2 regions of the Arthrobacter sp. TMN-50 genome follow, and region 1 is predicted to be linked to the other one. Evidence: predicted binding sites of a transcription regulator. Region 1 holds the regulator's gene; the other holds the start of a gene.
The links. Region 1 encodes LexA, which represses DNA repair genes until DNA is damaged. Its sites were predicted from a motif close to TCGAACANNTGTTCGA; they were not measured.
Positions count from the first base shown of each region.

Region 1 (14,879 bases):
CCGCCGTCGTAATGAAATCCCGTCGGTAGCGATTGCGGGATACACCAACGCGGGCAAGTCTTCGCTCCTGAACCGGCTGACTGACGCCGGCGTCCTGGTCGAGAATGCGCTGTTCGCGACCCTCGACCCGACGGTGCGCAAGGCTGAAACGGCCGATGGGCTGGGCTACACCCTGGCTGACACCGTGGGGTTCGTTAGGTCGCTACCGACGCAGCTCGTTGAGGCGTTCCGTTCCACGCTGGAGGAGATTGCCGACTCGGACCTGATCCTGCATGTGGTGGATGTGTCCCACCCCGATCCGGAAGGTCAGATCGCCGCGGTGCGGGAGGTCCTTTCCGAGGTGGATGCCCGCAAGGTTCCGGAGATCATTGTCCTGAACAAGGCCGACGCAGCAGACCCGTTCGTCATCGAGCGCCTCCGCCAGCGTGAGCCGCGACACGTGGTGGTCTCGGCCCGCACCGGTCAGGGCATCGCCGAACTGCTGGAAGCCGTGAGCGCCGCGATTCCCCGTCCCAGCGTCAAACTAACCCTGCTGGTGCCCTACGAACGTGGCGACGTCGTCAGCCGGCTGCACCAGTCCGACGCGGAAATCCTGAATCTTGAGCATGTCGAAGCGGGGACCCGCCTCGACGTGATGGTTCGCGAGGGTCTCGCAGCCGACCTGGAGGAATTCCGCCAGCATGCCTGACAGCGGGACCCCCGGGCCGCTGGAACTCCTTGATGCAGCTGTCGAAGCCATGGGCGGCGAGAACCGCGCTGGCCAGCATGAAATGACTCAGCGGGTCGCCGAGGCGTTGACCTCCGGCGATCATCTGCTGGTTCAGGCGGGCACGGGTACCGGCAAGTCCCTGGCCTACCTGATCCCGCTGATCTCCCACGCGCTGACTCATGAGAAGCCGGCCATCGTCTCGACGGCTACCCTGGCCCTCCAGGCACAGATCGTTGGACGTGACGTGCCACGGCTGCTGAAAGCGCTCAAAGGAAAACTGCCCCGGCCAGTCGATGTGGTGCTCCTGAAGGGTCGCGGCAACTACGTGTGCAAACACAAGACGGGCGGCGGTTTCCCTGAGGAAGGTGCACCCGAGGCACTCTTCAGCATGGGGGAGGACACAGCAGCCCCGCACCCAGCCGCCGGCCCCGCCACACCGCTGGGCCGCGAGGTGGTCCGCCTCAGGGAATGGGCTGAGACCACCGATACCGGCGATCGTGACGAGCTCACCCGCGGTGTCAGTGAGCAGGCATGGCGCCAGGTGTCGGTGACCAGCATGGAATGCCTCGGCGCACAGAAGTGCCCGGTCGCCGCCGAGTGCTTCAGCGAACGGGCGCGGTCCAAGGCCGGCGACGCCGACATCGTCATCACCAACCACGCGATGCTCGCCATCAGTGCCTTCGAGGGGCTGGCGGTGCTCCCCGAATATGACGTCGTCGTGATCGACGAAGCCCACGAACTGCACGACCGCGTCACCGGCGCGGTGTCCGGGCAGCTCTCGACCGGCATGATCTCTGCCGCAGGATCAGCAACGCGCAGGCATCTGTCCGTCAGCGCCGAATCCCTGGATTCGGCGAACCGGTTCTTCGAGTCCACAGTGGAGGGAATCCCCTCCGGCCTGATGGCCGCCGGGCTCACCGAGGAGCAGGAAGCCGCGATCACCCAGGTCCGCGAGGCCTGCCGCGCCGTCCTGTCAGACGCCAAGGGGGACGGCCCCACACCAGCCGACGGCGGACGCCAGCTGGCAAAGTCCCATGTGCTGGCGGTTTTCGAACTGTGTGAGCGCCTCCTCACGGCCACCCCCGCGGGCGAAGTGCTGTGGGCATCACGGCCCAGCACCTTTTCGCCCGGCACCGGGTACTCGCAGCCCGACGACGCCGCACCGGCCACGATCAACATTGCTCCACTGTCGGTGGCGGGGAAACTGCGTGAGGGACTGTTCGCCGATCACACCGTCGTGCTCACGTCGGCAACGTTGGCGATCGGCTCCGAGTTCGGGCCGGTTGCCGGGTCGCTGGGCCTTGCCGGAGCTTCGGCTCCCTCCTGGACGGGGGTCGACGTCGGCAGTCCGTTCGATTACCCGAAGCAGGGGGTGCTCTACGTCGCCAAGGACCTGCCGAAGCCCGAACGAGGTACCTCGGCAGAACAGCTCGACGAACTCGAGGTCCTTCTCAAGGCGTCCCGAGGCGGCGCGCTAGGACTCTTCTCTTCCCGCCGGGCCGCCGAGGAAGCAGCCGAGGTGCTCCGTCCGAGGGTCGATTTCGAGATCCTGTGCCAGGGCGAATCCTCGATGTCGGCGCTGGTCAAACAGTTCTCCGATGAACCCAACACGTGTCTCTTTGGCACCATGTCTCTTTGGCAGGGCGTCGACGTCCCGGGCAGGTCCTGTCGGCTGGTCACCATCGACCGGATACCTTTCCCCCGACCGGACGATCCCCTGATGACCGCCAGGACCAGGGCGGTAGCCAAGGCCGGCGGCAACGGTTTCATGAGCGTTTCAGCGACCCATGCTGCCGTCCGGTTGGCGCAGGGAGCCGGACGGCTCATCCGGGCCACCGAAGACAGGGGAGTAGTGGCGATCCTCGATTCCCGGCTAGCCAACGCCCGCTACGGGTCGTTCCTGCGCGCCGCGCTGCCACCCTTCTGGTCGACGACCGATCAAGCGACCGCAGTGGGCGTCCTCCAGCGCCTCGCCGAAGAACCCGGCACCTAACGCGTCGAGACACTCTCCCGAACCCCGCAGTGCGGGGTGGTGGGTGTGCTGCTAGAGAGCGCGCATCACGGAGACGACCTTGCCCATGATCGTGGCCAAATCGCCAAGGATCGGCTCGTACTGGGTGTTCTGCGGGAGGAGCCAAGTGTGGCCGTCGCGTTGCCGGAAGGTCTTCACTGTGGCCTCGTCATCCAACAAAGCCGCCACAATGTCGCCGTTCTGCGCCTCCTGCTGACGGCGGACTACCACCCAATCGCCGTCGCAGATGGCCGCGTCGATCATCGAGTCGCCGTAGACGCGGAGCATGAACAGGTCACCATGGCCGACCAGCTGACGCGGCAACGGCATCACATCCTCAATGACCTGATCAGCCAGGACCGGCCCGCCTGCTGCAATCCGGCCAACCAGCGGCACCATCGCTGCGTCCACCGCACCGCCGATTTCCGACGGGCCGTTGGGATCTGATCCCTCGGGCGCGCTCTTGTGATCGTGGTCAAGTGTCAGCGGAAGCAGAATCTCCATGGCGCGGGGGCGTTTCGGGTCGCGGCGGAGATAGCCCATCCGTTCCAACTGTGACAGTTGATGCGTGACGCTCGACAGGCTGGCGAGCCCTACCGTGTCCCCAATTTCCCTCATCGACGGCGGGTAGCCGTTCGTACCGATGGCCCGCTGGATGGTCTCGAGGATCTTCTTCTGCCGGGCTGTCATGCCCTTGGGTACCTGCCGGCCGCGGGGGCGACCGCGCGTCGGAAGCGGAGTGGGGGCCAGCTCCGAAATCTGTTCATCCAGTGGTCCGTCGGACTCTTTCACGGTCGCTATCCCTTCGATAAGAATCCATGTACCCCGGCTGATCCCGGAATTTCGGGGGCCGAGCTTATTTTGTCAGAGGCAGATGATGTGCTGGTTTCTGCTGGAACCGAACCTTCAGCCTTGCCCTAACGGTAAGGGAGTTGGGACACGTTTTCAAACATTTGTTCGATCGTGTCTCGACAAAGTTCGTCAATGAGTGCTAAAAATAAGAAAGCAGTAATTCGAAGATAGGTTCGAACGAAACAGGCCAGCCTGGTTTTCGCTCGAACACTATCCTCAACCGTCACGGTTGGTTCGGTGTGAAACCCGGATTCGAATGGACTGATTCGAGAGTACAGAGAGGTCTATCCATGTCTGTCATCACCACACACCAGAATTCCCCCGTCGCCGAGAACGGCGCGGCCAAGCTTCGACTCACCCGCAGGGGCAGGCTCCTGCTGGTCGGGCTGCCAATTGTCCTGCTGGCGTCTGCCGTTCTGATGTTGTCAGGGTTCTTCAACTCGCCCGCCAAGGCCGCAGCCGAAGGCGGAGAGGTCACCCAGACTGCTAGCGTCAGCGTCGCCGCGGGCGAAACCATCTGGCAGATTGCCACTGAGTTCGCTCCCGACCGCGATCCGCGCGACGTGGTCTCCGAAATTGTCGAACTCAACAGCCTGGGTACGTCAGTTCTCCAAGCCGGACAGCAGTTGGACGTCCCGACCAATCGGTAAGACCATCCACCAGGGGATTCACACCCCGGGGGACGCTTTCGAGTCGCGCCCTCCACGGCGGCCCGGCCAGCCAGTCTCGGCTGCCGGCAATACGTCGGGGCGGGACGTTCAAGGTTTCCCCTGATTCTGCTCTTGCACGGCTCGGCGCATAACCTTGACAGGTGAGCGAACAGTTTGAGCGGTTGAGCCGGTTGCCCCTACGCGATGATCTGCGGGGGAAGCATCCCTATGGGGCACCCCAGTTGGATGTGCCTATCCTGCTCAACGTCAACGAGAACACCTACGGCGTCCCCGACGACGTCAGGCAGGCGATTGTTGATGCGGTCAGCCGGGAAGTCGGCGGACTGAACCGCTACCCTGACCGGGAGTTCAGTGACCTGCGGTCCAACCTCGCGCGCTACCTGGGCCACGGGTTGACTGTTGATAATCTGTGGGCCGCCAACGGCTCCAACGAGGTGCTGCAGCACCTCCTCCAGGCCTTCGGAGGGCCTGGCCGGTCGGCGATCGGTTTCCCACCGACCTATTCCATGTACCCTCTGCTCGCCAGCAGCACCGGCACGCGCTACCTCCCCGGTGAAGGCAACGAATCGTTCAACTTGGGCGCCGAAGACGCCGCGCGTCAGGTGCACGACTCCGGCGCCAACGTGGTCTTCCTCTGCTCGCCCAACAACCCGACGGGGACCGCCCTGGGTCTGGATGTGGTGGAAGCGGTTTACGAGGCGAGCGGTAAGGCCAACGCCATCGTCATTGTTGATGAGGCCTACGCTGAGTTCGCCCACTCAGACACCGTCAGCGCTTTAACGCTGTTGAAGGGACGCGAGCGTCTTGTGGTGTCCCGCACCATGAGCAAGGCCTTTGCCATGGCTGGCGCGCGGCTTGGCTACCTGGCCTCTGCACCAGAGGTCGCTGACGCGCTACGCCTTGTCCGGTTGCCCTACCACCTGTCAGCCATCACCCAGGCGGCAGCCAATGCGGCGTTGACACACTCGACCCAGCTGCTCGCCAACGTGCAGAACATCAAAACCCAGCGCGACCGGATCGTTGAGAGCCTGCGGGCACTGGGTTTGACCCCTGTGCCCTCGGATGCGAACTTTGTCTTGTTCGGTGGGCTTGAGGATTCGCACCGGATCTGGGAGGGCCTCCTCGAGGCAGGGGTGCTGATTCGCGACGTCGGCATTCCCGGTCATCTGCGGGTTACCGCAGGCACCGAGACGGAGACCACAGTGTTCCTTGACGCCCTCAGGGCCCTGCTTGGGAAAACCGTCTCCTAGACTGGGAGGAGGCCGTTTCGATGCGGCACCCCTGTGAGTCTGTTACCGTCACCCATCCGCTACGTACCAATCGAAGGATAGCCATGAGCGTGGAAACCACCGTCGGACGCACCGCGAGCCGGGAACGGACCACTAGCGAATCGTCCGTGTTCGTCGAACTGGATCTCGATGGCACCGGTCGCGCGGAGATCAGTACCTCCGTGCCCTTCTACGACCACATGCTCACTGCGCTGGCCAAGCACTCGCTGATCGACCTCACGGTCCGGGCCACCGGAGACACCCACATTGACGCCCACCACACGGTCGAGGATGTCGCCATCACCATCGGTGAAGTGCTCCGTGAAGCCCTCGGCACCAAAGCCGGTATCCGCCGGTTTGGTGAAGCCACTGTGCCCCTGGATGAGGCCCTGGCCAAAGCGGTCGTCGACATTTCAGGCCGGCCCTACCTAGTCCACACGGGCGAACCGGCAGGCCAGGAGTACCACCTGATTGGCGGGCACTTCACCGGTTCACTCACCCGCCACGTCTTCGAAGCCATCACCCTGCACGCCCAGATCTGCCTGCACATGACGGTCCTGGGCGGGCGGGATCCCCACCACATTGTCGAAGCCCAGTTCAAGGCGTTTGCCCGTGCGCTCCGCGCCGCAGTGGAGCCGGACCCACGGGTCGACGGCATCCCCTCCACCAAAGGGGCACTATGAGCGCGCCACGCGTCACAGTTCTCGACTACGGCTCAGGGAACATCCGCTCGGCGGTGCGCGCCCTTGAGCACATCGGCGCCGAGGTCACGCTAAGTGCCAAGCCCGACGACGTCCTCAACGCCGACGGTCTCGTGGTGCCCGGCGTCGGCGCTTTCGCCACGGTGATGAAGGGGCTGAAGGACGTCGACGCGCTGCGCATGATCGGCCGACGGGTGGCCGGCGGCCGGCCCGTCCTGGGAATCTGCGTCGGACTCCAGATCCTCTTCGATGAGGGGGTCGAGCACGGCGTCAGGACCGAGGGGATGGGCGAGTGGCCGGGCACCGTTGAGCGGCTCCAGGCCGACGTCGTTCCGCACATGGGCTGGAACACGGTGACAGCACCCGAGGGGTCAACCCTGTTCGACGGCATTGAGGAGGAGCGGTTCTATTTCGTTCACTCCTATGGGGTGCAGCAATGGAAATTCGATGTCACCCAGCCAGCCATGAAACCGCCCATGGTGACCTGGGCCGACCACGGTGGACCATTCATCGCCGCGGTCGAGAACGGGCCACTGAGCGCCACCCAGTTCCACCCGGAAAAGTCGGGCGACGCCGGTGCCCGGCTGCTGTCCAACTGGACAGCGGGGTTGCGCTAACCATGTGGAGCATAGTGCTGATGGGCCTGTCCGGCCTGCTGATCGGTGGGGCCATCTCCTTCCGGCGGCAGGAGTCGCACAAGGCCCTCATCATCAGTTTCTGGGTGCTGGCCGGAATGGCGCTCCTAGCTGCCTACCTCCTGACCCTGACCGACCTCTGATTCTCGAGACATCCGACAGCTACGAAAGAGTCACCACCCGATGAGCCCCTTTACTGAATCGCCCATTCTTGAGCTTCTCCCCGCCGTTGACGTTGTTGACGGTCAGGCCGTCCGCCTGGTGCAGGGCGAGGCCGGCAGCGAGACCGGCTACGGAGACGCCCTTGAGGCGGCCCTGGCCTGGCAGCACGACGGCGCCGAATGGGTACACCTCGTGGACCTCGACGCCGCCTTCGGCCGCGGCTCGAACCGGGAACTGCTCAAGCGGGTCGTCAACGAGCTCGACATCAAGGTGGAGCTCTCCGGCGGCATCCGCGACGACGCCTCCCTCGATGCTGCCCTCGAACTCGGCGCGCACCGGGTGAACCTCGGCACCGCCGCCCTGGAGCACCCCGAGTGGACCGCGGCCGCCATCGCCCGCTACGGCGACAAGATCGCCGTCGGGCTGGACGTCCGCGGCACCACTCTCGCGGCACGCGGGTGGACCGAAGAGGGCGGTGACCTCTGGGAGGTCCTGCAGCGCCTCGAAGACGCCGGCTGCTCCCGGTATGTCGTCACCGACGTCACCAAGGACGGCACCCTCCGCGGCCCGAACCTCGAGTTGCTTCAGCAGGTGCTGGAGCGGACGTCGCGCCCCGTGGTCGCGTCCGGCGGGATCTCCAGCCTCGATGACCTCGCAGCATTGCGCCAGCTGGTGCCGCACGGTCTGGAAGGAGCAATCGTGGGCAAGGCCCTCTACGCCGGCGCGTTCACGCTGCCCCAGGCCCTCGACGTCGCCGGCCACCCGGAGCCGCGGGTGTGAGCGAGCGGCACCTGCCGGCGCACATTGCCGCGGCCCTCGCGGTCAACACCACCGATTCGGCGGGCCAACCGTGGGCGGGTCGTGACCTGAGCGGCGACGGAAACCCGCTGCACAACTTTGACGACGACGACGGCGCCGCACCGCCCGCCTACACCGCGGCGGTGAACCGGCTGCTTGCCGGCGAGGGTGACGAGGCAGGCGTGCTGGCCGCCCTCGCCGGGGTTCGGGTCTTCGTGCCAGTGGTAGCGCAGCTCGCCGCCGGTAGCGAACCTGCCGGTAGGGAACCTGCCGGGCAGGAACCTGCCGGGCAGCACGACGGGTCGGCAGAGGGCCAGACGGGGGACAAGGAAGCCGACATGGCACTCGTGACCCTCACAGCACCCGACGGGCGGACCGCCTTGCCGGTCTTCAGCTCAGCGGCTGCCCTCACGGCGTGGCATCCCGATGCCCGGCCCGTCGCCGTCTACGCTCCACGCGCCGCACTGTCGGCTGTGGCTGACGAATCGGAGTTGCTGGTGATCGACCCGGGCGCAGATTTCACGTTCGTGGTGCGTCGCCCGGCACTGTGGGCGTTGGCCCAGCAACTTCCGTGGGAGCCCGCCTACAGCGACCCGAGGGTCGCTGACCTGGTGGCTCAGGCCACCGCCGGGGAACCAGCAATTCTGCGGGTTGCAGTGAGCCCTGGCAGCGGGGTCCCGGCGCGTTCAGCAGACGGTACACTGGCACCCGGCGGCGGCCCGGGGCCCGAGGTACGTCTCCAGGTAACGCTGCGCGACGGGTTGCACGGGGACGCCGTTCGCGCTGTGGTCCAGGAGCTGCAGAGCCGGCTGCGAAGTGACAGAGAATTTGTGGAACGGGTCGACTCCCTCGAGGTGGTCCTGACCCGCTGAGAAGGTGCGGGTAGACCCGCAGAAAAGTGAACCACATGAATTTTGCCCTCTACCGGGACCTGTTGCGCATCGTCCCGGTGCGGCGTCTGCTGATCGTCGGCATGATCGCCCGATTCCCGCATTCAGCAGCCGGTGTCCTGCTGACCCTTCACGTTGTCCAGACCCTGGACCGCGGGTACGCGGAAGCCGGTGCTGTGGCGGCACTCCTGACCATCGGCATCGCCGTGGGAGCCCCGTGGCGGGGCCGCCGGGTGGATAGTGCAGGGCTGCGGAAAGCCCTGATCCCCTCAGTCGTCGCCGAAGCCGTGATCTGGTCCGTCGCCCCGCAACTGTCCTACGAGTGGCTGCTCCTTGCCGCGCTGATCGGTGGGCTGTTCACCCTTCCCGCGTTCTCGGTGGTCCGGCAGTCCCTCGGCGTGATGGTGACCGGGGAGAAGCGCTGGACGGCGTTCACCCTGGACGCGATCGGCACCGAGATGATCTTCATGGTGGGGCCAGCGCTGGGCGTCGTTTTGGCCACGCAGGTCTCCACCGTGCTGGGCCTGACCCTCGTGGGGTTCGCGACCGCCGGGGCAGGCTTGTTCCTGATGTGGTTCAACCCGCCGACCCGCAGTGAACAGCTCGGTTCGGCGTCCGTCGACCCTACCGACGCCGAAGACGAGGCGGCAGCCGTGGGTGCCGTGGTCGCGTCGGCACCAGCGCACGTGGGTGAGGCATCCGCCGAGCTGTACCCGGGGGCACGCTCCACCCGTGGACGGTCTGCGTTGAAGGAGCGGGTAGCCGGCAGCTTCGCCTGGCTGACCATCGCGGTGGCAGTGGTCATGGTGGTCGCTGCAGGAGCAGGAATGGTGCTCGCCGGAACCGAGGTAGGCATTGTCGCTGCCCTGGAGGAGACGGGACGTGAGGGCGAACTGGGACTGGTCTTCGCCGCCTGGTGTGCTGCCTCGGTGGTCGGCGGGCTGATCTACGGGGCGCTGCACCGGCCGGTGTCGCCGCTGCTGCTGCTCCTGATGATGGGCCTGTTCACCATCCCGATGGGGTTCGCCGAGAACACCCTGACTCTGTGTCTCCTGTCCATCCTGCCGGGTCTCCTGTGCGCGCCGGTCCTCTCCGCAGCTTCCGAGCGGGTAGCTGACCTCGTGGTGGAGGAACGGCGCGGTGAGGCGATGGGGTGGTACGGCTCGGCGCTGACCTCGGGTGTCGCGCTCGGCGCACCCTTGGCCGGGATCACCATCGACACTGTCGGGCCGTCGGCCGCCTTCACCACCGTGGGCGCGGTCGCCGTCGTAATCTGCCTGCTCGGTCTGGGAGCACAACAGGTACGACGACGGCGGCGCTAGCGGGGCCCGCTGCGGCGGGACCCCGGGAATGATACCTAGTTGACCGCGCCGGTGAATTTTTCGCCGGGCCCCTTGCCGGGTGCGTCCTGGATGATCGATGCCTCACGGAATGCCAGTTGCAGGGAGCGGAGGCCATCGCGCAGGGGGCCGGCGTGCTGGCCGCCGATCTCCGGTGCCGCTGCTGTCACAAACCCGGCCAGGGCCGTGATAATTTTGCGGGCCTCGTCCAGGTCTTTGAGCTCTTCGGCGTCGTCGCCCTCGGCGAGCCCACACTTCACGGCGGCGGCGCTCATCAGATGCAGTGCGGAGGTCATGATCAGCTCCACGGCGCTGACCTCGGCGATGTCGCGCCGGACCTGCCGACCGTCCTCGTCGGCTGCCTGAGCCAAGGGATCCTCGCTCGACGGCTCCCCGGCGGGGGTGCCGCTGGTCCCGGGTGCCTGGAAGATGTTGCGTGCGCTGGTTTGATTACTGGCCGGAGTGCTCATGCTGGTAAGCTTGTCACAGACCGACTGGAGGTCGGTATTTTTTATGCCCGCAACGGCCATGAAAAACATCACTCCAGTCTGCAAGCGGAGTTTCTCCCACCCGCGATTGCCAGGTGTTTCCTTTCGAAGCATGGTGGCAGCCGGGTAAGGTCGGTGTGTACTGTCCGAGGTGACCATCTCAGACAGTACTGTTCCACGATTTGTGGAGCGCACCGATCATCGAGGCCTCTGATTGCATGTGCAGTCGGGGGCCTTCTTCTATTGCACGTGGTGACACTTCCTAAGATTTCAGGAGCAACACATTAGCGAGCCAAGAATCAATGATCGTATCCGCGTCCCTGAGGTGCGGTTGGTAGGACCTGCGGGCGAACAGGTAGGCATCGTCCGTATTGAGGATGCTCTCCGTCTTGCCTCCGAGTCAGACCTTGATCTTGTTGAGGTTGCACCGCAGGCCAAGCCTCCGGTTGCCAAGCTGATGGATTTTGGTAAGTACAAGTACGAAGCCGCTGTGAAGGCCCGTGAGGCGCGCAAGAATCAGACGAACACGGTTCTGAAGGAGATCCGGTTTCGCCTGAAGATTGACACCCACGACTATGAGACCAAGCGTGGCCACGCGATGCGCTTCCTGGGTGCCGGCGACAAGGTCAAGGCCATGATCCAGTTCCGCGGACGTGAGCAGCAGCGGCCCGAAATGGGCATCCGCCTGCTGCAGAAGTTCGCCGAAGATGTTGCCGAGGTCGGCATCGTGGAGTCCACTCCACGCATCGACGGGCGGAACATGGTCATGGTCATCGGACCGGTCAAGAACAAGGCCGAAGCCAAGGCCGAGGCGCGACGCGCCACCCAGCGCGCCGACGCCAAGGCAGCGAACGAGGCAGTGAAGGCTGGTACCGAAAAGCTGGACACCACCCCGGACAAGGCACCGATGACGCAGAGCCTCGCGGACCTGCTCCCTGATGGCTACTCGACCACCGCTTCCCACGAAGCGGCAGAAGAAGCGGCCGCGCAGGAAGTGATTGCGGCCGAAGTTGCAGCCAAGGAAGCGGCCGCGCAGGAAATTGTCGATCGTGAGAAGGCCGTTCAGGACAAGGCCGATCAGGAAGCCGCAGCGGCTGAAGCCGCGAAGGCGGCCAAGGCTGCAGCCGAGGCGCCCAAGGCTGCGGAGAAGGCTCCGGCCAAGACGCCGGCGAAGGCAGCGGAGAAGCCAGCAGCGGCTGCGAAGCCTGCCGCAGCTCCCAAGCCAGTCGCGGCTCCCAAGCCGATGGCGGCTCCCAAGCCGACCGCCATGCCGAAGCCAGCAACACCGAAACCTGCCAGTAAGGCGGCTCCCCGGAGTACGCCTAGCCGGCCTAAGCCAGGAACCTCCGACTAGGGTTCACGCCCTTCGGAGCCACCAGGCACCCGAATAAACCCGCAGGCACCCCCGCGGGTGCCGTACGAGCCACCTGCAGTCGCGGGTGGAAACCAAAGGAGATCGGTTCTCATGCCGAAGATGAAGACCCACAGCGGTGTCAAGAAGCGTTTCAAGCTGACCGGAAGCGGCAAGCTCAAGCGCCAGCAGGCTAACCGCCGCCACTACCTGGAGCACAAGCCCTCCACACTGACTCGCCGTCTCGGTAGCGACAAGATTGTCTCGAAGGCCGATACCAAGGTCATCAAAAAGATGCTCGGCATCTAACTCACCCACCAACTTAACCGGGGCTGGCCCAGTCCACTGCTAATTGCAGGATGGGCCGTCACCATCGCGCCGGTAGATCTACTGAAGGAGTACGCACGTGGCACGTGTGAAGCGGGCGGTAAACGCCCACAAGAAGCGTCGGGTAATTCTCGAGCGGGCAAAGGGCTACCGGGGTCAGCGGTCACGCCTGTACCGCAAGGCCAAAGAGCAGCTGCTGCATTCATTTGTTTACAGCTACGGTGACCGCCGCAAGCGTAAGGGTGACTTCCGTCGCCTGTGGATCCAGCGCATCAACGCTGCGTCCCGCGCCAACGGCCTGACCTACAACCGTTTGATCCAGGGCCTGAAGGCCGCTGAGATCCAGGTTGACCGTCGTATGCTGGCTGAACTTGCAGTTTCCGATGCCAATGCGTTCTCCGCGCTGGTCCAGATTGCCAAGAACTCCCTGCCCGCCGACACCTCAGCTCCCGCTGGGGCTCAGGCATCGGCTGCCAAGGTATAACCGGCTTTCGTTTTCCGGCCTGACCGGATTACTGGGAACATCAGTACATGAATAACACTGGACGCCCTGCGGCACCGCCGATGACCAACCCCCGAGCTGATCGGGTGAAGGAAGTGGCACGGCTCGCGGGGCGTCCGGCCCGTTTAAGGCAGGGCCGGTTCCTCGCCGAGGGCCCGCAGTCCGTCCGTGAGGCACTGACCCTGCATTCAGCTCGCGAGGCCGCTGGCGCGCCCGCGGTGGTTGAGGAGCTTTTCATTACGGAGGAGTGCCTCGAGCGTCATGCTGAGCTCGGCTTGTTCGAGGGCCAGCCGGCACCACGGCTCGTTACCGAGGAAGTCCTGGCTGAGATGTCCTCGACCGTAACGCCACAGGGTGTGATTGCTGTTTGCGCCTTTGTGGATGTTTCGCTCGACGCGGTGCTCGCGGAGGAGCCCCGACTGGTTGCGGTGATGGTCGAGGTACGCGATCCCGGCAATGCCGGGACCATCCTGCGGGCAGCCGATTCGGCGGGCGCCGACGCGGTGGTGCTGACGTCGTCGAGCGTCGACCTGTACAACCCGAAGGCAGTCCGTTCCACCGTCGGTTCGCTGTTTCACCTGCCGGTGGTCCTGGGTGCCGATTTGGACCTGGTGCTCTCATCCCTGCGGGACCGCGGCATCACGGTGCTGGCAGCCGACGGGTATGGCGACGTCGACCTCGACGTTCTGCAGGAGGGGAGCGCGCGACGTCGGTTGGCGCCCTCACCAGTCCTAACCGCCGACGCGGAAGAGGCCCAGCTTGAGGCGCCGACGGCCTGGCTTTTTGGCAATGAGGCGCAGGGACTGCCCGACGTCGTCCTCAAGGGCGCGGATCACCGGGTGGCTGTACCCATCTACGGGCAGGCCGAGAGTCTCAACGTGGGGACTGCGGCGACGGTCTGCCTCTACGCCTCAGCGAGGGCACAGCGCCTCAGCTGACCGCGACCCGTTCGGCAGGCAGGTCCGCTGTGGCGCGTCGGTCCATGCGCCCGCTGGCCAGGGCGACGGCGAGACCGATGACGGCCAACACTGCCCCAACCAGGGCCGGAGCGGTATACCCCCAACCGGCGGCAATCACTGCGCCACCGAGGAACGCGCCGAGAGCGTTGGCAATGTTCAGGGCCGCGTGGTTCAGGGACGAAGCGAGGGACGGGGCATTGGGGGAGACATCGAGGAGGCGCACCTGGAGCGACGGAATCAGCAGGGCGCCGATCGCACCGACCAGGAAAACGAACAGCAGGGCGGTTGGCGCCCATTGGACGGCAAAGGAGAAGGCCACCAGCGCCACGGCGATGACGCCCATGACCCAGTAGATGGTGCCCATTACCGAAATATCGGCCAGTCGGCCACCGACAATGTTTCCCGTGACCATGCCGAGCCCGTAGAGGGCGACGACGAAGGGCAGGGTCGCCTCGGGGAGGTCGGTAACTTCGGTCATGGTTGGTGAGATGTAGGAGTAGACGGCGAAGAAGCCACCGAAGCCGACGGTGCCGATGAGCAGTGTCATCCAGACCTGGCCGCGCTGCAGCGCACCGAGCTCCCTCCGGATACTGGCGTTCTGCAGGACCTTCTGGTTCGGGACGCTGCGGGAGACCATCCAGATGGTGACCAATCCGATGACACCGACGAGCAGAAACATGGTCCGCCAGCCGAACGTCTGACCCAGCCAGGTGGCAAACGGGACCCCGATGACGTTGGCGATGCTGAGCCCCAGCATCACCATGGCGACGGCGTGGGCGCGGCGCGTCGGGGCGGACAGGGAGGCAGCGATGACCGCCGCGATACCAAAGTAGGCGCCGTGCGGCAGGCCCGATATAAAGCGAGAGAACAGGAGCCAGCCGTAGTCGGCGGCGAAGTATGATGACAGGTTACCGACGGTGAACAGCACCATCAGCCCGAGTGCCATTCCCTTGCGGGGGAGCCGGGCACCGAGCGCAGCAAGCAGAGGAGCGCCGACGACGACGCCGATCGCGTAGGCCGAGATCACGTGGCCACCCTCAGGAATGGAGATATTGAGGTCGCCCACCATTTCCTGCAGGAGTCCCATGATGGCGAATTCAGTGGTGCCGATGCCGAAGCCGCCCATCGCAAGGGCGATGATGGCAAAGTTCAGCTGACGGGGAGTCAGGGTGGTGCATCGGGGGTCAGACATGGAACTCGTTTCGGCGACTGGAG
Region 1 covers NZ_JBTNDG010000007.1:29,835-44,713, reverse strand. The annotation lists gene hflX (GTPase HflX) at 1-688, shown strand, start outside; gene ACX80A_RS10070 (ATP-dependent DNA helicase) at 681-2,702, shown strand; gene lexA (transcriptional repressor LexA) at 2,754-3,410, opposite strand; gene ACX80A_RS10060 (LysM peptidoglycan-binding domain-containing protein) at 3,863-4,222, shown strand; gene ACX80A_RS10055 (histidinol-phosphate transaminase) at 4,384-5,493, shown strand; gene hisB (imidazoleglycerol-phosphate dehydratase HisB) at 5,577-6,194, shown strand; gene hisH (imidazole glycerol phosphate synthase subunit HisH) at 6,191-6,829, shown strand; gene ACX80A_RS10040 (hypothetical protein) at 6,832-6,990, shown strand; gene priA (bifunctional 1-(5-phosphoribosyl)-5-((5-phosphoribosylamino)methylideneamino)imidazole-4-carboxamide isomerase/phosphoribosylanthranilate isomerase PriA) at 7,031-7,789, shown strand; gene ACX80A_RS10030 (SseB family protein) at 7,786-8,679, shown strand; gene ACX80A_RS10025 (MFS transporter) at 8,715-10,019, shown strand; gene ACX80A_RS10020 (DUF1844 domain-containing protein) at 10,055-10,507, opposite strand; gene infC (translation initiation factor IF-3) at 10,851-11,879, shown strand; gene rpmI (50S ribosomal protein L35) at 11,991-12,185, shown strand; gene rplT (50S ribosomal protein L20) at 12,283-12,687, shown strand; gene ACX80A_RS10000 (TrmH family RNA methyltransferase) at 12,735-13,643, shown strand; gene ACX80A_RS09995 (MFS transporter) at 13,636-14,856, opposite strand.

Region 2 (14,879 bases), on a different contig from region 1:
CCGGAAGATTCGGACCAGGACCGCGAGCCCGGTGACGCCGGTGAACTGCTGATCCGCGGGCCCCAGGTGTTCAAGGGGTACTGGCGAAATGCTGAGGACACCCGTGCGGTCCTTAGTACCGACGGTTGGTTCAGGACCGGAGACATTGTTCGGGTCGACGCCGATTGGTTCGTCACTATCGTGGACCGGATCAAAGAGCTTATTGTGACTGGTGGCTTCAACGTGGCTCCCACCGAGGTGGAGGAAGCGCTGCTAACCCATGACAGCGTCGCCGACGTGGCGGTAGTCGGGATGCCGCTGACCGGGGGAGGCGAAGAGGTGGTGGCCGCCATCGTCGTACGCGAGGGGCACCAGTTGAGCGACGACGTGCTGAAGGCTCACTGCCGGGGCTCGCTGGCGGCCTACAAAATACCGCGCCGTATTGTTGAGGTAGACGAACTGCCACGGTCATTGATCGGCAAGGTACTGCGTCGCCAGGTCCGAGACAGACTGATTGCCGGCGACAGCTGAGCTGGGCATCATGAGGAAACAAGGAGATAGTGACTGTGTTTAGCATATTCAGGCGTCCCGCGGAGGCGCCGCGCGGAGAAGTACGCCCCGCGGTTACCGCCAGCGTCGACACCGAGCAAGGGACCGGGAGCCCATGGAAGGACTCGCTGGGTCGCAGCAGTACCCGGGCCGCGCAGGTCCTGCTGATCCTGATCCTGGCGGTCATCGTGATCTTCGGCCTGATCCAGGTGCGACTCGTGGTCATCCCACTAATCATTGCCCTGATCCTCGCGGCGGCCATCGGCCCGCTAGTGAACTGGCTGCGGCGAAAGGGCTGGCCCAGCGCGCTCGCCACAGCATTCTCCTTTTTCCTCCTGCTGGGGGTGCTGGGCGGTGTGACCACCGGAATTGTGTTCGCCGTCCAGAGCCAGTCCGATGAACTGGTAGATAGTGCGACCACCGGCTTCGACCAGATTTACGAGTTTATTCTCAATGGCCCGTTGCCAATCGAGGAGCAGCAGATCGCTGATGCGCAGGCGGCGTTGGTTGATTTTGCCACCAGCGCCTCGGTTGGCGCTGGCGCCGTCACCGGTATCACCGCTGCGGGTGAGTTCCTCACTGGGGCAGTGCTGATGGTGGTCATCCTGTTCTTCTTCTTGAAGGACGGCGACAGGATCTTCGCCTTTACGCTGCGCCCGTTCAAGGGCGAACGCCTCGTCAAGGCCCGCCGGGTGGGTATCCATGGGCTGGAGGTACTGGGCGGATACGTGCGCGGAACGGCGATCATCGCCCTGGTGGACTCGGTCTTCATTGGAATTGCATTGTTATTCCTGGGCATCCCACTGGCTCTGCCACTGGCGGTCATCGTCTTCGTTGGTGCGTTCATTCCCCTCGTTGGGGCGACGGCAGCTGGAGCACTTGCTGCGTTGGTGGCGCTCGTCGCCGAAGGGCCGACGACGGCGCTGATCGTCGTCGTCGTCGTCATCGCGGTGAACCAGATCGAAGGCAACTTCCTGCAGCCGGTGGTGATGGGCCGGTCGCTGAGCGTGCATGCCCTGGTGATCCTGGTGGCGTTGACCGCCGGCACCATTCTGGCGGGCATTGTTGGAGCAATTCTGTCGGTGCCTCTCGCCGCGGTTACCTGGAGCGCCATCAAGTCCTGGACCGGTGAAGAGGATGGCCCAATAACTTCAGCGGACATCAGGCAGGCCGAACTGGATACCAAGGCAGACGCCGTCGGCCGCGGCCGCAGCAGCAGGCCGGGCAGGCGAATCGGAGCCTCCATAGCCAAGCCCTAAGTCTCCGTCGGTATGACAAGGGGGAACCCTCCCGGATCTGGGAGGGTTCTTGCGGGGAGCTAGCGCTGCCGACCAGGGCCGCGGAATTCTCGGTAAGCTCAAAGCCGATGTCCGTCCGGGGGAGTGCCCCGGACAGAAAGATGGGACCCCTGTGAAGGCCCTGCCTGTAGAACCCAGTAACGCTCCGATAGCCATCGGATCACGGATCCGTGCTGCCCGGCAATCCCAGCGGATGACCATCGAACAGGTCGCCGCTGCCACTTCCCTGACCAAGGGCTTCCTGAGTCGGGTCGAGCGGGATCTGACCTCGCCGTCGGTCGCCTCCCTCGTCACGCTCTGCCAGGTGCTGTCGGTGTCGATTGGCGATCTGTTCCTGGTGCCGGAGACCCACCTCACCCGGCTGGGTGAGGCGCCCCGGATCAGTCTGGGGGGCGAGGGGATCAACGAGCGCCTGGTGACTGCCCGCTCGGAGCGCCGGTTGCAGATGATTCGCGCCGTCATCGAACCCAATGGGCGCGGTGAGTCGGAGCTGTACTCGGTTGACTGCGAAGTGGAGACTCTCCATGTGGTGGCCGGCAAGTTTGTGTTGATCTTTTCGAATGACCGGTACGAGCTGGAAGCCGGAGACACCGTGACGTTCCCCGGACGTGAGCCGCACACCTGGGTGAATCCCACCGATGAACAGGCCGTCGTGCTCTGGACCCTGGTTCCTGCCGCCTCGGGCGGCTAATTCGTCGGCAAAGTTCAGGTCGATACAGCTAGCCGACGTGCACCCATGGTCGGCGGGTCACGTCGGGCTCCGCCTCCCGAAGTACCTCCCGGGTGACCGGGGCAATCTCCCCCTCGCCGGTGATAAGGAACTTGAACAGGTTGGTCAGCGGGTGGCCTTCGGTCCAGCGGAAGTAGACGTGCGGCATGAGTCCGGTGATGTCACGGATATGCAGCATGACTGCGGCGATGGTGGTGGGCACGTTGGAACTGTGGACCTCCAGGATCTGATAGCCATGCCGGGTCACGCCGTGTACCTGGAGCGCGGTCTCAAAGTCTGAGGAGTCGTCAACGATCACCTCAATGAACAGCGGATTGTCGGCCGGAGTCAGGTGGCTGACTGTGCAGGCATGTTCGAGTTTCCGGCGGTAGGCACCGGCGGTGAGACGCTCGGGCTCGTGGGCGATGAGGAGAATGTCGCCGTCGTTGGTGGAAGCGACGAACCGGAGCGCTTCGTCGTCGAGGCGGATCCCGGTGGTGCGTAGCTCAAACGCACGGCTGAAGCGAGAGGCGAGCGAGACCACCACGATGCCGAGAATGAACAGGCCAGCGATCCGGACGCCGTCGGGCCGTTCCACCATGTTGATAATGGTGGTCAGCGTTAGGACCACAGTGACCAGGCCGAAGCCCAGGGTCGCCAGAGGTTGGCTACGGCGCCGCGCCGAAAGGGTCACCGCCGCCGAGGCCGAGGTGATGAGCACCAACACCCCGGTGGCGTACGCGCCGCCCTGCGCCTCGACGTCGGCCTTGAAGGCAATGGTGACGAGGAAGGAGATGGCCGTGAAGACAATCACCAGCGGGCGGACCGCCCGGGACCAGTTGGGTGCCATCCCGTAGCGGGGAAGGTAACGGGGGACCAGGTTGAGGAGCCCGGTCATGGCCGAGGCACCGGCGAACCAGAGGATGGCGATGGTACTGATGTCGTAGGCAGTTCCAAAGCCGTCGCCCAGGTACTTGTGTGCCAGATAAGCCAATGCCCTGCCGTTGGCTTCGCCGCCTTCCTGGAACTCTTTGGCAGGGATCAGGATGGTAGTGGCGATGCTTGAGGTGATGAGAAACCCGCTCATGATCAGAGCGGCGGAAGTCAGCAGCTTCTTTGCGCCGGCGATGCGGCCGGCGAGGTCCTCGCGTTCGTCTCCCGGGTGCCCCTTAATCAGCGGCATGACGACGACGCCGGTTTCGAACCCGGACAGGCCCAACGCCAGGCGGGGGAAGATCAGCAGGGCCACGACCACCATCATCATGGGGTTGCCGTGTTGGGTGTTCAGTGCGGTCCACCAGTCCTCGACCAGCGGCGGCTGGAGGGCTACCTGCCCGAGTGCCACCACGATCACCACAAGGTTCAGTGCCAGGAACACGGCGACCAGGGCGACGGCGATGCCCACCGCCTCGCGGAAGCCGCGCAGGAACACCACCGAGAGTAGACCCAGGAAGATCAGGGTGATGATGACCTCCTGGCCGTGCATCCAGCCGGGAGCAAACGGGTTTTCAATCAAATGGGCGCTGGCATCGGCGGCCGACAGGGTCATGGTGATCAGGAAGCTGGTGGCAGCGAATCCGAGGAGGACGAGTACCAGCATTTTTCCGCTCCAACGGGGTAGGAGTCGCTCAAGCATGGCGATGGATCCCTCCCCGTTGGGGCTTTCCTCGGCCACCCGCTTATAGACGGGCAGCGCGCCGAGGAGGGTGACCAGGACCAGGACAATGGTCGCGATGGGGGACAAGACTCCAGCGGCAACGGCCGCAATGGCCGGCTGGTAACCCAGGGTGGAGAAATAATCCACGCCAGTCAGGCACATCACCTTCCACCAGGAGTGGGTTGCGGCGCTGCTGCTTGACCGCTTGGGTTTACGCTGATTGTCGTCGTCAAGCAGCCAATGGCCTAGCCGCCGGGCTCGACGGGAGGCTTTGATGCTGCGCAAGGTTGTAGTAGTCACGCCTTGACTGTAGGCCCGCGCGGGTGGCGGATGGCGTGGTTTTTATGGATCCTTTACGGGGCACTTGCGGCGGATATTTTGCCGCCGGTGTTGACCGGGATCAGCATCACAATTAGCCTTGTGAAAAACAGTTGATGCTTATATGGCAACTTCCTTATTAATTCTTCACCGACCACTGTGGGCAGCCACTGCCCCAAACCGGAGGTACCCATGGAACAGCCGCGCGTCACGGCCAACGGAAACGTTGGTCCCATCGACTCCTCACGGATCCCCCGCTACGCTGGCGTCGCGACTTTCGCCCGGTTACCGCGGCTGGACGAGGTGGACCGCGCGGACATCGCCGTCGTCGGCGTCCCCTTCGACTCGGGGGTGTCCTACCGCCCCGGCGCCCGGTTCGGCGCGAACCACGTCCGCGAGTCCTCGCGCCTGCTCCGCCCTTACAACCCGGCCATGGATATCTCCCCGTTCGAACAGGTGCAGGTGGCCGACGCCGGCGACATGGCGGTCAATCCCTTCAATATCAACGAAGCGATTGAAACCATCCAGCAGAACGCACTCGATCTGACGGCCGACGGCGCCAAACTCGTCACGCTCGGCGGAGACCACACCATCGCGCTGCCCCTGCTGCGTGCTGCCTCCGAACGCGCCGGCGCACCCGTGGCCATGCTGCACTTCGATGCGCACCTCGACACTTGGGACACCTACTTCGGCGCCGAGTACACGCACGGGACCCCCTTTCGCCGCGCCGTCGAGGAGGGAATTCTCGACACCGAAGCGATCTCCCACGTGGGGACCCGCGGACCGTTGTACGGGGTGAAGGATCTAGAGGATGACCGACGGTTCGGGTTTGGCATTGTCACCTCCTCCGATGTGTTCCGACAGGGTGTCGACGAGGTGATTGCCAAGCTGAGGGACCGGATCGGTAGCCGCCCGCTCTATATTTCCATCGACATTGACGTCCTCGACCCGGCGCACGCCCCCGGGACGGGGACACCCGAGGCCGGCGGCATCACCAGCCGGGAGCTATTGGAGATTCTCCGCGGGATGCGCGGCATGAACCTGATCGGCGCCGACGTTGTCGAAGTGGCCCCCGCCTATGATCACGCGGAGATCACCGGCGTCGCCGCGTCACACATCGCCTACGACCTGGTGAGCCTGATGGCGGATCAGGCAACTACCAGCACCCGTACAGAGGAACGTTAAATGGTTACCAGTGACAGTGTCGCAACAGCACCCCCACAACCCCTGACCGGAGAGCGTAATGGCGGGGACCTCGTCGTCGAGACCCTCAGTGCCCTCGGGGCGACCACGGTCTTCGGGATTCCAGGTCAGCACGCGTTGGGATTGTTTGACGCGCTGTCCCGGTCGGAGCTGCGCTTTGTGTCCTCACGGGTGGAAAACAATTCGGCTTTTGCCGCCGACGGGTTCTCCCGCGCGACCGGGCAGGTTGGTGTGTTGTTCCTGTCCACCGGACCCGGTGCGCTCACGGCACTCGCCGGACTGCAGGAGGCCTACGCCACCGGAGTGCCGATGGTGGTGATTGCCAGCCAGATTCCCCTGGAGGGTCTTGGTGCCCGCCGCAAGGGCATGCTGCACCAGCTCGATGACCAGAAGGCGTCCGCGGCCAACGTCACCAAGAGCCAGCGACTCATCCAGCACGCCTCAGGTATACCATCAGCCATTCAGGACGCGTGGACCGAGGCTGTGTCCTCCCCCCAGGGGCCGGTCTGGATTGAGGTACCGCAGAATGTGCTGCTCGACCCCGTGATGGTGCCTCAGGTGGAGGACGCTCTCGCCGAGCCCTTCGACAACCCGCCCAGGGTCGAACTGGTCCGCGAGGCAGTGAAATGGCTGACCGAATCCAGGCGGCCCGCGATTGTCGCCGGCGGCGGCACCCGTCGCGGCCACGCCGAGGCCTGGTTGCTGTCCATCGCTGAGAAGCTCGGCGCGCCAGTGCTCTGCTCACCCGGTGGAAACGGGGCGTTCCCTTGGAACCACGAGCTGTCACTTCAGGCGTGGGTGGAGGATCGCTACATCACTGAGGTCCTTGAAGACGCCGACGTGGTCCTGGTGATCGGATCATCCCTCGGCGAGGTGACGAGCAACTACTTCACCCTGGAACCGCGTGGACGGATCATCCAGATCGATGCCGAGCCTCGCGTGCTCGAATCCAACCGTCCGGCCCTGGGCATCCGTGCCGACGCTGGTCAGGCGCTCGCCGCCCTGGATGAGGCGCTGCCTGTGCTGGCCCGCGATCGCACCGCCGGGTACGACGCCGTCGCGCTGGTCGCCGAGACCCTCGCCAAGGTGCAGGGCCGCCTGGATTCTCAGGATCTGGGCATGGAACGAACGTTCATGGCCGACATCCGGGCAGCTGCGCCCGCCGGGTTGCAGACCTTCTGGGACATGACAATCGCCGCGTATTGGGCGTGGAGCTGCTGGGACGCCAAGGATGGCCAGTTCCATTCCGCTCAGGGTGCCGGTGGCCTCGGCTACGGCTTCCCTGGAGCGATTGGCGGCGCCGTCGGGCTGGGGGAGCGCGTGCTCGCCGTGTCCGGCGACGGGTCGTCGATGTACTCGATTGCCGAGCTTGCCACCGCCAAGCAACACAACCTTCCGGTCACATGGCTGATTGTCGACGACGGCGGCTACGGGATCCTGCGCGAGTACATGGAGGGCGCGTTCGGGAAGGCCACTGCCACCGAGCTGACCCGGCCCGACTTCGTGAAGCTTGCCGAAGCCTTTGGCGTGCCAGCGGTCAAGGTCGCCCCGGGCGATGTGCGGCAGGCACTGGAAGACAGTTTCGCGGCCGAGGGGCCCAACGTCGTCGTCGTTGAAACCTTGCTGCGTCTCTTCGCCCCGACGCACCTCTAGGCCCGCATGCCTCCAGTCCTTGCCACCCTTTTTCGAATCTTCAAATACGTTCGGCGGGGCTGATTGAGGCGTGCTGGGGCCCGGTTTCCGTCTAAAAAAAACTTGAAAAAGTTTTTGGGGAGGGCCGGTCCGGGACCTTATTTTGTCAGAGCCCGATGATGGAATGGGGGTATGGAAAGCAGTAACGCTTCTTCTGCCGGGTCGGGATTCCCTGCCGATTCCGGTCCGGGTTCCGCCCACGACGGCGGGGCCACGGACACGGCTGCTGGGACTACCGGCGGAACATCTGGCGTGTTTGGTCCCGGCGGCCCGTTGAGCGTCGACGCCATATGGACCGCGCCGGTGGTCAAGCCGCCGGAGCGCCTGCCGAAAAAGGATTTAACTGATTCTCAGACTGACATTCTGAATTTCTTTAGGGTCGGATCGGATCCGGATGAGCGGGCGCGTTCCAGTGAGGAACCACCAGCATTGACTGGTCGGCTCGGGTTGGCGGCGGTCGCCGGTTTGGACTCTGCCCAGGCACTGGATGCGTTGAAGTACATCGGCGAGGCCAGATCCTGGCTTGATGCGCAGGAAGCCAAGCTCGCCACCCGGGTCCTGGATCTTCAAACTGAACGGGGCCACGCAGGCAGCGGAGAATTGGGCTACGAACAAACCCTCGCCGCGAGTGAGATCGGCGCCGCCCTGCACCTGCCGGAACGCACCGCTGCGTTCTTACTGGACCACAGCGTGCTGCTCACCCGGCATTGCCCGACGACGTTGAACGCGCTGGAGCGGGGCAGGCTCTCACGCCGTCACGCGTGGGCGGTCGCCGAAGAGACCAGCAGTATGCCCAACACCATGACCGGCGAGTTTGCCGCCGGCTACGAACAAAGGCCCATCACGTTGGCGGGTCGGACGACGGTGGCGAAGTTCTGCCGCCAGGCCCTCCGGTTACGGGAGGAACTCCACCCGGAATCGATCACGGTCCGGCACCGGAAGGCCGTCAGGGACCGCGGAGTCTTCCTCAACCCGGTCCACGACGGGATGGCCTGGTTCGAAGCCTATCTTCCCGTCGAGCAGGCGGCAGGGATTTTCCACCGGGTCGATACCGCGGCCCGGAACCTGCAAGGCCCCGACGAACCCCGCACCCTCACCCAATTACGCGCCGACGTCCTGGTAGACGTCCTCACCAGCGCCGGAACCACCGGCCACATGACCAGCGGACACCTGACAGACAGACACCTGACAGACGGACCCGAACCCGCCGGGGACACCGGGTCGGAATCCGCTAGCGGGTCCGACGGCGACGCGGGTACTGGTGCCGGGAAGAACGCCGGCCACGGGTCGAGCGGGTCGAACGGCGGGAACGGTGAACCCGTCCAGTCGCGGGATGGTGATGGGTATTGGGGTGTTCAGGCGAGGGTGTTCGTCACCGTCCCGGTGCTTACCCTGTTGGGCGGGGATACGCCGGGGGAGTTGGAGGGGTATGGGCCGATCGATCCGGAGACCGCCCGGAAACTTGCCGGGCATGCGTCCTCGTTCACGAGGATCCTCACTCACCCCTTCACCGGGGCCAGGCTCGGCGCTGATGCGGGCACGTATCGGGTGCCGAAGGACTTACAGGACGCGGTGAGGGTGCGGGATGGGACGTGCCGGCATCCGGGGTGTAACCGGTTGGCGGTGTTCTGCGAACTCGACCACACCATCCCCTGGGCGGGGCGGGAAAACCAGTTACGGTAACCTCGCCTGCCTATGTAAACGTCACCACATGTTCAAAACCGAAGGCTACTGGCACTACACCCAACCCGAACCCGGGACCATCATCGCGATCTCCCCCGCCGGGGAAACCTACCTCACCAAACCAGACCCACCACCAACACCACCACCGGAAACCCCACCACCGTTCTAAGCATCCCGGTGGCCCGGCGCAGCTCCAATGCGCCGCATAGCCAGAAGCCGCACAGCCAGAATCGGTTCCGGTCCCAGCCGTCGAGGTGCGGGATCTGGTGACCCAGAACATGGCCGACCCATCAGGTCTCGTTTCTCGGCGGAAATGAGCGGAAGGGGTGAGCGGAAAGGAAAGGGGTGCGGGATGGGTTACTGCATCGTGAAGGCGCGGGCGATGGCGTCGTGGGCGGCTGGCCTAGCGGCGACCCGACCAAACAAGGCATTGCGTGCGGACAGCACAGGCTGCGGCAGTGGCCGCCCCAACGCCATATTCAGATGAGCCTGCCGGGCCGCCGTCACCGCCGCTCGACGACGGCGCGCGTCGAACGCAGCCAAATCCCGGCCGACGTCGCGGCCATCCACCAGCGAAGCCTTGACAATTGGCACCAGCTCGGTGGCATCCAGCCAGCCCAGATTCATCCCTTGCCCGCCGATCGGGCTGACTTGGTGGGCAGCGTCGCCAATAAGGACCGTCCGGCCAGCAACGAAGCGACGGGCCAGCAGCCGCTGCACCGCGAACGCGCTCAGCATCGAGGTGCTCGCAACCTCTACGTCGACGCCGGTCCGCACGCGGATGAGGTCCGCCAGAACCTCGGGAGTGGGAGCTGACACCAACGACGGTGTCCGCACCACCCAGCGCCGCACCCCGTCAGGCAGCGGAAAGGACTCGACAATCCCATCGGGCTCGAGATACAGCACCGCCGTCGACCGGTCCACTGACTCGTCGGCGAAGTCACCCATGAGGTAGGTGTCCGGGTACCGCCGCAACGACGCACTGATGCCGGCACTGGTGCGCACGGTGCTCCTCCCGCCGTCGGCCCCGATCACCAGCTGCGCCTGCAGTACGTCGCCCGTCGACGTCGTCACCAGCATCGACCCGCCAGCGTCGTGGACATCGGTCACTGCCACACCTCGACGGAGGGCACAGGGCGCGACGGCGGCGAGCCGGGTTTCCAGCACCTGCTCGGTCTGAATCTGGGGTAGGGCGAGGACAAATGGGTAGTTGCACGGCAGGCCGGCGAAGGATAGCCGGGTTACCTCCCGCCCAGCGCTGCGGGCCACCCCCTGATGAATGGTGACGCCTTGGGCAATCAGGTCCTCCGCGACGCCGGCCCCAGCCAGCGCCTGCAGCGCGGGCGGATGGATGCCGATGGCGCGCGAATGAGTGCTGCGCGACGTCCGTTGCTCCAGCACCAGCACATCGATCCCCGCCTGACACAGCATGATCGCTGCAAACAGGCCTACTGGCCCGCCGCCCACCAGAATCAGGTCAGGCACGGGACGCGCGGTGAATCAGCAGGTTGTGGAACGGGAACCTGCCCGTGACCTCCCAGCCTGGCGGGACCACCGCACCGAGTTCGGCTGCCCTGTAGCTGCGCCGGATCGATGTCAGCCCGTCCTGGCGGATCAGTGACCGCCGGAGCGGGAGGGTGCCCAGGGAGAAGAGCGGGTAGGCTAGCCGGCTGCGTTCAATGTCGTTGTGGACGGCGATACCGCGGCTCAGCTGCTCCGAGTCGGCCAGAAGCCCGCCGAGTTGCCTCGGCGTCAGATGGTGCAACAGATGGTTGGAGGTGACGACGTCGAACCGCTGGCCCTCGGCGACCAACTCGGCGCTGAACGCCCGCCGGAAGGTGAGCCCAGGCAGGGGCGGCCGGGAGGTGGCGAATGCGTGTGCGCGCTCGTCGGGGTCAATGGCGAGGATGGAGAGCCGCAGGCCGTCCCGCGCCGCCCACCGGGTGAAAGCCCGGGGCATGTCGCCGCCGCCCGATCCGATGTCGAGCAGGGTCGAGGGGCCCGAGGCCGATAGCTGGGGGCGGATCTGTGCCGCCCAGGTGCGCCGCCAGCCGGCGACCGTCGCGTTGATCAAGCCGAACTGGGCGTACGTTCGATCCAGCAGCACCGGATCGCAATCCGGCTTGTCCATTTCCTCAACCGCGTTAACGTCGCGGTGCGCGAGGAAACCATTCTCGCGATGCGCGAGGAACTGCACTCAGGGACCCACCTTGGTGAACAATGCGGTTTCGACGGTCAGCCCAGGCCCGAACGCCATCGAGCAAATCCGCTCATTTTGCCCCGTGAACGGCTGATCGAGAATGTGCTTCAATACGAACATCACCGTAGCGCTGCTCATGTTGCCGTAGTCGCGAAGGGTTTCCCGGGCGGGCACCAACTGGTCCTCTTTCAGATCCAGCTTGGCTTCCACCTTGTCCAGGATGCTGCGCCCGCCCGGGTGGATGGCCCAATGCTCAATGTCCTTGTACTGCTTCTCCGCGAGGGTCTCATCCCGGGCCAGGAGCGGCTCCAGCGCCCCCACGATGTGCTCATCGATAATGTGCGGCACATAGGTTCCAAGCACCATCTCGAAACCCTCATCGCCGATATTCCACGCCATGGACTCCTCTCCGACCGGCGTCAGGACCGTCTCGAAGAAGTCAAGGCTGAGGGCGGGAGCCGTGGCAGTGTATTCCCTGGCACTGATGACAGCAGCGGCCGCCCCATCGGCGAACAGCGACGACCCCACAATGCTGTCCGGGTTATTCGACGATCTGACGTGGAGGGAGCACAGTTCGGCCGCCACCACCAGCACGACGGCGTTCGGCTCGGCCTCGCAGAAGGATTTGGCGGCGCGCAATGCGGGGAACGCAGCGTAGCAGCCCATGAAGCCGAGGTGGTAGCGCTGTGTTGCGGGGCTCAGCCCAAGTGCGCGAACCACCTTGTAATCCGGTCCGGGATTGAAAAAACCGGTACAGGAAACGGTAATCACATGAGTGATGTCGGACGCCTCGATGCCCTCGGCGGCGGCGAGTGCCCTGCTAGCTGCATCGACAAACAGTTTGGTGCCCTCCGCCGCGTACACCTCGTTGCGGACCTTGGTGCTGGGCGACAGAATGCGCCGTTCCGTCGAGTCGAAAAACACCGGATCCCCGGACGGCGCTTCGAGGGTCATTTCCTTGACAGCCGTATACCGGGTCTGGATTCCTGACGAATCAAACGCGGCACCCACCAGGCGCGTGCCCAGCCGGCTCAGGCCGGGTTGAGCGGCGAAGACGTCTCTCACATCGGACTGCACCATGACGGTCTCGGGAACGGCGGTTTCGAGGGATCTCATGATTACTGTCATAGCTCATTCTTAGGGGTGCGAGCCCGTTAAGACAATGTGATCGGCTACCCCGGCGAACAAGTCCTAGCTGTTGCCGGGAGCCGGGTACTGTGCGTTGTCGTTCTCCAGAAGGGCCTGCAGGTTTGTGAGGACGGGAGACCACTGAGCGCTGACCAACTCGACATCGGACGGTGCCGTGAGCCGGTCGTGCACCAGACGAAAACGCATTCCGCCGCCGCTAATCTCTTCAAGATCGACGGTGACACGGCTGGCGGAGTCCTCCTGCGGATCGGTCAGCCCATCCTCGCCGTCGGGCACCTCACGGAACGTGTACGACAGGTGGGTGGGCTCGGTAGCCTCCAGCACGACGCCGTGATGGGTAACGGCTTCGGAGCTTCCGTCGTAGAAGCGAATCGGGGAGCCGGGGACCCAGCTGGATTCCAGCCGCCGCCCAAACCAGTAACGTCGCGTCACCTCGCCGTCGGTCAGGGCTTCCCAGAGGCGCAGCGGGGAGGTGGCGATCTCGGTCTCATGCACAAATGCAGGCTCAGTCATGAGATCAGAGTAGCCCAGGCCTGTACCGTTGAAAGCCCAAACATCCGCTGACACTCTCGCCGAGGAATGACATGCACCACACCCAACCCTCACCTCATCCCCGCCGGCGTGCCGGAGTGCCGATTCTCGTGTTCCTGTGCTTCTTCCTTACCGCCTGCGTGGCGGGTAACCCGACGGAGAGCGCCGCGACGACGCCTGCCAGCGAGGCGCCGCAGGCCCTTCCCAGTGTGACTCCCACCCTCGAACCTGAGCCACTCCAGCTACCCGGAGGCGGCACCGACCTGTTTCCTCGCTACCGGTTGGTGGGGTTCAGCGGGCACCCGACGTCGGAGGGTATGGGTCGGCTCGGGATAGGTGACATCGACGAGCGGGTCAGGGAAATGGAACTGCTCGGTGAGCAGTACGCGGACGGACGCAAAGTGATGCCGGTACTGGAACTGATCACCGTCGTCGTGCAGGCCTCGCCGGGAGACGACGGGCTTTACCGCGCCCCAGCGTCCGACGAGTTCATTGCGACCTATCTGGCGGCAGCAAGGCGGCATGACGCGATGCTCCTGCTCAACATCCAGCCCGGCCGTTCCACCATGACCAAGGAGGTCGAGCTGCTGGAGGAGTGGTTGAAAGAACCCGACGTGGGCCTCGCGTTGGACCCGGAATGGGACATCTCCGGGGATCAACTCCCAGGCCAGTCGTATGGGCAGACCTCAGGGGAGGAGATCGATCACATCGCCAGCTACCTCGACGCCCTGGTCTCCAAGCATCAGTTGCCGCAGAAGGCACTGGTCTTCCATCAGGTTTCGGCATCAGTGGTGACTAATCAGAGCGCAATCAAAGAGTACGACGGCGTCGAGGTCATCAAAAGCGTGGACGGGATCGGCGCACCTGGCTCGAAGGTGGAAACCTATAATCAGTTGATGCTGGGACTCCCGCCGACAGTGAATCCCGGCTTTAAGCTCTTCTTCGAAGAGGACACGGTTCTCGGACCCTTGATGCTGCCGCCGGACGTCCTCGGCCTCCGGCCAGAGCCGGACTACGTTCTCTACGAGTAGCCCGCCGACAGAATGCGCGCAGCTCACCAAACCTTCGTCGGACGGGGTACGAATGATAGGTAAGCCCAGACCGGACGCACTTCCCGGTCCGGGGCACAAATCCTGGAAGGCAAAAGAAACCATGCTTGGCAGAACAGCAACGATTATAGGCATCTCGGTAATTACCGCCGGCCTGATCTCCGGATGCGGCGGGATGGAAGACAACCCGCTCAACGTCAACAGCGCACCGCAGACCGTCGAGGGTGCGAACGTTGCTGATACTCCCGACGCAGGAGTGGTTGCTGCTTCCCTGGGCGAAGATCCGTTGCAATTGGGTGCCAATGGGGCCAAGCTCTGCTCGGTTGAGCCAGCCTTGGGGTACCAGGAGTACACGGTGCTGATCCACAATGAAACCCTCGAATCGTTCACCATTGACGACGTCAGCCTCGGCTCGCCGTCGGGCGTCACCTTGGATTCTGCGGAGGTGACCCCGGCCAACCGCGGTGGCCACGGAACCCACGGCATGGCTGATGGAACCGTCATGGGCGGTGGCGACGAACACACTGGCACCCACGGCGCTGGCAAAATGGCAGGCGAGAAGGACATGCCCGAGAATGTTTTTTTCACTGAACCCGTGCCGGCGGTCGGCTACAAAATCTCCACGCTTGAGTACCTCAACGTGGTGGTCTCGGTGTCCCTCGACGAAGGCGCCGAGAGAGGCTCTTCCGAGTTCGTCAAGATCGACTACTCAACCTCGGAAGGTTCCTTCACCGGCCAGCATCCGCTCGCGATCACCATCGACAGCGACTCCTGCGCCTAACCGAATTGCCCGAGCGGCCCGGGCGGGCTGACAGTCCAGCTGGAACCTTCCGCCCACAGTAGGCGACAATGGCTTACGTGT
Region 2 covers NZ_JBTNDG010000003.1:169,606-184,484, reverse strand. The annotation lists gene ACX80A_RS07145 (long-chain-fatty-acid--CoA ligase) at 1-510, shown strand, start outside; gene ACX80A_RS07140 (AI-2E family transporter) at 546-1,787, shown strand; gene ACX80A_RS07135 (cupin domain-containing protein) at 1,939-2,517, shown strand; gene ACX80A_RS07130 (APC family permease) at 2,546-4,354, opposite strand; gene speB (agmatinase) at 4,703-5,695, shown strand; gene ACX80A_RS07120 (thiamine pyrophosphate-binding protein) at 5,696-7,366, shown strand; gene ACX80A_RS07115 (HNH endonuclease signature motif containing protein) at 7,538-9,088, shown strand; gene ACX80A_RS07110 (hypothetical protein) at 9,117-9,257, shown strand; gene ACX80A_RS07105 (FAD-dependent oxidoreductase) at 9,446-10,573, opposite strand; gene ACX80A_RS07100 (class I SAM-dependent methyltransferase) at 10,566-11,285, opposite strand; gene ACX80A_RS07095 (type III polyketide synthase) at 11,286-12,416, opposite strand; gene ACX80A_RS07090 (SRPBCC domain-containing protein) at 12,480-12,950, opposite strand; gene ACX80A_RS07085 (hypothetical protein) at 13,022-13,999, shown strand; gene ACX80A_RS07080 (hypothetical protein) at 14,121-14,798, shown strand; gene ACX80A_RS07075 (Tex family protein) at 14,867-14,879, shown strand, end outside.
Region 2: the regulator LexA is predicted to act here: its motif matches at 7,469-7,484, upstream of ACX80A_RS07115 (HNH endonuclease signature motif containing protein).